One region of the Arthrobacter sp. TJ-254 genome, then DNA from elsewhere that is predicted to be linked to it. Evidence: riboswitches for the same ligand, from Rfam matches in the RefSeq annotation. Region 1 holds a riboswitch; the other holds the start of a gene.
The links. A riboswitch is a leader RNA that binds a small molecule or an ion and turns the genes downstream of it on or off. The one in region 1 is predicted to bind S-adenosylmethionine.

Region 1 (3,177 bases):
GGACTCCGGCCGTGAGCTGTGCTTCGGCTCCGAGCTGGCTGTGCGTTGTTGAAGCCGGGTGGATCACCAGGGAGCGCACGTCCCCAACGTTCGCCACATGGGAGTGGAGTTCGAGCCCGTCGACGAAGCGCTTGCCGGCCTCGATTCCGCCGGCGATGTCGAAGGAGACGATGGCACCGGTGCCGTTCGGCCCGTACTTCAGCCCGCGCTCGTACCAGGGGCTTGAGGGAAGTCCGGCATAGGCAACGGATTCGACGTCGTCGTGCAGTTCAAGCCACTCCGCGACGGCGCGGGCGTTGGCGATGTGGCGTTCCATGCGCAGGCTGAGCGTTTCGAGGCCCTGTGCGATCAGGAAGGCGTTGAACGGGGAGATTGCTGAGCCGAGGTCGCGCAGGAGCTGCACGCGCGCCTTGAGGATGTAGGAGAGATTGGCGCCAAAGGCGCTTCCCACCCCGAGGTCCCGGGCGTAGACAAGCCCGTGGTAGCTCTCATCGGGGGTGTTGAAGCCGGGGAACTTTTCCGGGTCGCGGCCGTAGTCGAAGCGGCCCGAGTCGACGATGACGCCGCCGATGGCGGTGCCGTGGCCGCCGAGGTACTTGGTGGCGGAGTGGACAACGATGTCGGCACCCCACTCGATGGGCCGGATGAGGTACGGGGTCGAAACTGTCGCATCGGCGATCAGCGGGATGCCGTTGTCGTGGGCGACCGCGCTGATTCCCTCGATGTCGAGCACGTCCTGGCGGGGGTTGGAGACGACCTCGCCGAAGAACGCCTTGGTATTGGGCCGGACGGCGGCGCGCCACTGCTCGAGGTTGTCGGGGTTCTCCACGAAGGTGGTTTGGATCCCGAATTTCCTGAGGGTGTGCCGGAAGAGGTTGTAAGTGCCCCCGTACAGGCTCGGGCTTGCAACGATGTGGTCGCCCGCCTCGGCGATATTGAGGATGGCGTAGGTTTCGGCCGCCTGCCCCGAGGCGAGCAGGAGGGCACCCACCCCTCCGTCGAGTGAGGCGATGCGCGTCTCAACGGCCTCCTGGGTGGGGTTGCCGATGCGCGTGTAGATGGGGGCAAGCTCCGTGAGGGCAAAGCGGTCGGCGGCGCTCTGGGCGCTGGGGAAGACGAACGACGTCGTCTGGTAGATGGGCAGCGCACGCGCGCCGGTTGTTGAATCGGGGGTCTGGCCGGCGTGGATCTGCCGGGTTTCAAAAGACCAGTTGCTCGACATGGCGCTCCCTCTGTTGCTCAAGGGGCCCCGGTCGACGCCGCGCCATCGAGGCGACGGTGGATCGGTAAGGACCCGCGCTTGCGCAGCGTCCCTGTGACACTGCGCCTGGTCTTCACCCGGGGCACCCCACCGCGGTTGGAGGGTTGCCGGCCAGCAAGCCGGGGCTGTGTGCTGGCACTCATGACCTGCCTCAATGAAAGCCGAGGGACCGGATTTCGGCAACCCATATGACTTCCCGTTAAGTAAGGTGCTCCTAAGTCGAGACGGGCGTCACAAAGTGCCACTATGTAGCCATGCGCTTGGACCATGTTTCTTATGCCTCTGAACCTGATGGACTCGCTGCCACCGCGGAGCGTATTTCGGCCGCGCTGGGCGTAGAAGCGGTGAAGGGTGGTGTCCACCCCCGTTTCGGCACACGGAACATGATTCTGCCCCTCGTCAACGGCCAGTACGTCGAGGTGGTCGAGACCCTGAACCATCCCGCCTCGGACAAGGCACCCTTCGGCCAGGCCGTGCGGTCCCGGTCCGAAGCAGGCGGCGGCTGGATGGGCTGGGTAGTCGCGGTCGATGACCTCACGCCGTTCGAAGAGCGCCTGGGCCGGCGCGCCGTGCCCGGCAACCGCAAGTTCCCCGACGGCCAGGAACTCACCTGGCAGCAGATCGGCATCAAGGGCCTGATCGCCGATCCGCAGGTCCCCTACCTGCTGCGCTGGGACGACGGCACCGAAGCACTCCACCCCTCGCAGGCACGCCCTGCGACCGCGCGGCTCGACTCGCTGACCATCGCCGGCTCCTGCGCACGCGTGACCGAGTGGCTCGGAATGCCCGTCGAAGCGCCCCTGGGCGAGGTGTCGGTCAAGTGGATTGCTCCGAACGGCACCCCGGGGCTGATGTCGGTGACCTTCGACACCGCGAACGGCCTCGTCGAGATCTAGTACCGGATTCCCCCGGAGTCCGGCATGGCCCAGCGGCTCGCCGTCGTCGTCCCGGTGTTCAACGAGCCCGGGATCGACCGCACCCTTGAGGCGCTGTACCGGCAGTCGGACCGCACCGGGATGGTGCTCTATGTGGTGGACAACGGCTCGTCGGATGACACCCGGGTGCGCATCGAGGCGTTTGGCCGGCTCCGGCGCGACTTTCCGCTCGTGGTGCTCGATGAGGAGCAGAAGGGTACCGGCGCGGCGGCCGACACCGGTTTCCGCAGGGCCATCGCCGACGGTTTTCCGTTGGTGGCGCGCACCGACGGCGACAGCGAACCCCGGCCGGACTGGACGGCGCGGATCCGCCGCACGTTCGCCGGGTACCCCTCGGTGCAACTGCTGGGCGGCACGTCCGTGCCCCTGCCGGACGCCTACCGGCGCCGGTTTGACCGCGTGCTCCTCGCCTTCCTCTTCCCTGCCCTCCGCGGAGCCCTCGCGCTGCGCCACCGCGACCCGGCTTGCCTTCGCATTGTCGCCGGCCACAACCTTGCCGTCCGCTCGTCCGCCTATGAGCGCGCGGGCGGTTTTCCCCGCACGTCGATCGATGAGCGCGACGAGGATGTCGAGCTCACCCTTCGGGTGGCCCGCACGTTCGGCCGGCGGGCGGTCCGCATCGACCGGCGGCTGAGAGTCGCCACGTCGATGCGCAGGATCCGCCGTTACGGGGTGCTGCGCACCGGCCTGCGCCATCTGCGCGCCGGAGCGGGATCCGGCGGTTCCTTGCCCGGCGGGCCGCCCGGCGGGTCAACCCACTTGCCGTGAATGCTCAGCCGCCCACCCCGATTGCCGGTCCGAGCAGGGCGAACCCGACGAACCCAGTGATGTCGAGGGCGGCGTGGGCAACGACGAGCGGCATGACGCGCCGGGTCCGGGTGTAGATGTAACCGAACACGAGCCCCATTGCCGCGTTTCCCAGGAACGGTCCGATGCCCTGGTACAGGTGGTAGCTGCCGCGCAGCAGGGCGCTCGTCACAA
Region 2 (3,177 bases), on a different contig from region 1:
AAGCTGAGCAGCTCCGACTTCGCGCCCGTTGAGGGAATACTGAAGGCAACAGGTGGCGATTCCGGCAGCGATGGAAGTTGTGATTCTGAGGCGCTCGGCGCAGGCGTTGGCTTCGCAGGGGCCGAGGTCGATGGCACCGAAGAGGAGGCCGGATCAGGGGTAGCCGAGACCGTTGCCGGCCTTTCGACCTGCGGGGCTGCATCGGTTGCACAGCCGGAAAGTAGGAAAAGAGCAACCGCCGCAGAAGCAAGAAAGCTCCTGCGGCGGTTCCTGATTGAACTAATCATGCGTAGGACAATATCCGATCAGTTCTTGGTGTAGGTGGACTATGCCTGGGCGGCGACGCGACGCCGCACCACGAAAGTTCCACCGGCTGCTGCCGCGAGGACAAGGCCGCCGCCGAGCGCGAGCGCGCCCATGTTGTTAGTACCTTCCTGAGCAACGCCGGTGTCAGCGCCGCCGACGGGCATCTGAACTACCTGCGACGGTGCTGCGGGAGTGTTCTGAGCAACGATGCCGGCCACGATGCTCGCGTCGTAGGCAGGGTTGCCTGCAGCGTCGCAGCCAGTCCCATCTCGATCGGCATCCAGTTTCAGCTGGTAACCCGGCGTGCCTGCAGGGATGTTGTAGACGCCCACTGCCGCTGCTTCACTGCAGTTTGCAAATGGGAGGGATACTGCCATCGCCGGTGCGGCCGAGATTGCCGTGAGACCTGCTGCTGCTACCAGTGCGAATCCTGCTGTACTTTTCTTCAATTTTTCCCCAATTCATTTGTGACGTTTGAGGCCCATGTGATGGGCGTAATGAAATTGTAACTCGGAATTTTGACTGTTTGGTCCACCTCGTGGTTATCGCACCCACTACCGATCGTCATCTCACCAGGGCTTGCAAGACACCCTGCTCCCACCAAGCTGTTTCGCCACCCGCTCGATCAAGACGCACACGGGATGCGGCTCGTGACTTTCTATGACGGACGGTTCTCGACGCGGGCGCCGTCCTGCCCGTAGGGTCGAATTCAGAATCAAGAGTTCCAACGCAAAACCCTGGTTTGTTGGACGGCAACCCTCTCGCTGTAGCGGGGTGCCCCAGGTGAGGATTCGGCCCGGCCGGCGGAGATGACCGGAGGGCAAGTACGGCACTTCCTTTCGGTGGTGCCCTAATGCAAGGGTTCTTTTGCCATGTCCTTATCCCCGCATTCCTCCAATTCGCCCCGTCAGATCCGCTTCAACGCTTTCGTTATGAACTGCGTCGGTCACCAGTCGCCCGGTCTGTGGCGCCACCCCGAGGACCAGTCCTGGCGGTACAAGGACCTGCGCTACTGGGCGGACCTCGCAAAGACCCTTGAAAAGGGACTGTTCGACGGCATCTTCATCGCCGACGTCCTCGGCACCTACGACGTCTACGGCGGCTCCGACGAGGCAACTCTCCGCCAGGGCACACAGACTCCGGTGAACGACCCGTTCCTCCTGGTCTCCGCCATGGCTCTGGTGACCGAGCACCTCGGGTTCGGCGTCACCGCAGGCACCGCCTACGAGCACCCGTACCCGTTTGCCCGCCGCCTCTCCACACTCGACCACCTGACGAATGGGCGGTTCGGCTGGAATGTCGTCACCGGGTACCTGCCCTCGGCGACGCGGAACCTCGGGCAGACCGACCAGCTCGAGCACGACGAGCGCTACAACCACGCCGACGAGTACCTCGAGGTGCTCTACAAGCTGCTCGAAGGCTCCTGGGAGGACGACGCCGTCATCCGGGACACCGAAACCGGCGTCTTCACCGACCCTGCGAAGGTCCACGGGATCGGCCATGAGGGCAAGTACTTCACGACGCCGGGGATCCACCTCAGCGAACCCTCCCCGCAGCGCACCCCGGTGATCTACCAGGCCGGGGCTTCACCGCGCGGGATCGCCTTTGCCGCGGGCAACGCCGAGGCCGTTTTTGTTGGCTCGCCGACCAAGGAGATCCTCAAGGACACCGTCACCAAGATCCGCGACGCCGTCGAAGCCGCAGGGCGCGACCGCTACTCCGTGCGCATCTACACGCTGCTCACCGTCATCACGGACGAGACGGAGGAGAAGGCGCAGGCCAAGCACGCCGAGTACCAGCAGTACGTCAGCTACGAGGGAGCCCTGGTGCTGGTCTCCGGCTGGTTCGGCGTGGACCTCTCCGCTTACGGACCTGACGAGCCCCTCGGCAATGTGAAGTCGAACGCCATCCAGTCGGCCGTCGCCAACTTCTCCAAGGTGGAGGACGACGGCAAGCCGTGGACGGTGCGCGACATCGCCGAGTGGGCGGGCATCGGCGGGCTGGGCCCCCGCATCGTCGGCTCGGGCGCGCAGGTCGCCGAGGAGCTTCAGGCCTGGGTCGAGGAGACCGACGTCGACGGGTTCAACCTTGCCTACGCCATCACGCCGGGCTCGTTCGAGGATGTGGTGAAGTACGTGGTTCCCGAGCTGCAGAAGCGCGGCGCGTATCCCACCGAGTACGTCGAGGGGACACTGCGGCACAAGCTCTTCGGCCGCGGAGACCGGCTGCCCGCCGAACACCACGGCAGCAGCTACCGCCTCGAGCCCGCCGCCCGCTGACATCTCACGGAATAATAAGCGGTTCCCTGAATCAATGAACCGACCAAAACCTACCGACACGGAACTGATTCTGTGAGGGCTGGACCGGCCCAGCTTCGAGGTCGGCCGCGGCACACGTGATCGGCCGGCTCAGCCGGCACGGCAAAGGCCCCGCCTCCTTCCGGAAGCGGGGCCTTTGTTGTGGGGCCTTGTTGTGACGGAGGGGCTCAGCCGCGCAGGCGCTCCATCCCTGGGTCGAACAGTGGCTCGGCTGCGACGGTGGCACGGACCCGCTCGCCGAAGTATTCGATCTCCACGGAGTCGCCCTCGGCAACCGCGGCCGGTAGCCAGGCGTAGGCGATGGGCCTGCCGATCGAGAACCCGTAGGCGGCGCTCGTGACGTACCCGGCGGCTTCGCCGTTCACGAACACGGGCTCCTTGCCCATCACCACGGAGACGCCGTCGTCGACCGTGAGGCAGCGCAGCGCCCGGGCCGCAGGCTCCTCCCGGCGGGAGACCAGGGCGTTGGAGCCCTTGAAGCCTTCCTTGTCCTTGTTGACCGCGAAACCGAGCCCGGCTTCGAAGGGGTGGTGCTCCGAGGTCATGTCCGCAC

Region 2: it holds a riboswitch for S-adenosylmethionine, as region 1 does, so the genes downstream of both, AC4D14_RS09960 (LLM class flavin-dependent oxidoreductase) here and AC4D14_RS17080 (bifunctional o-acetylhomoserine/o-acetylserine sulfhydrylase) in region 1, are expected to answer to the same signal.

Annotation. Positions count from the first base shown of each region.
Region 1 is NZ_JBZCNF010000006.1:160,701-163,877, forward strand. Features, by position in the region: gene AC4D14_RS17080 (bifunctional o-acetylhomoserine/o-acetylserine sulfhydrylase) at 1-1,222, opposite strand, end outside; SAM riboswitch class IV at 1,292-1,408, opposite strand; gene AC4D14_RS17085 (VOC family protein) at 1,516-2,157, shown strand; gene AC4D14_RS17090 (glycosyltransferase) at 2,182-2,964, shown strand; gene AC4D14_RS17095 (CPBP family intramembrane glutamic endopeptidase) at 2,969-3,177, opposite strand, start outside.
Region 2 is NZ_JBZCNF010000003.1:263,384-266,560, forward strand. Features, by position in the region: gene AC4D14_RS09950 (class F sortase) at 1-287, opposite strand, end outside; gene AC4D14_RS09955 (excalibur calcium-binding domain-containing protein) at 327-755, opposite strand; SAM riboswitch class IV at 1,020-1,139, shown strand; gene AC4D14_RS09960 (LLM class flavin-dependent oxidoreductase) at 1,179-2,585, shown strand; gene AC4D14_RS09965 (GcvT family protein) at 2,792-3,177, opposite strand, start outside.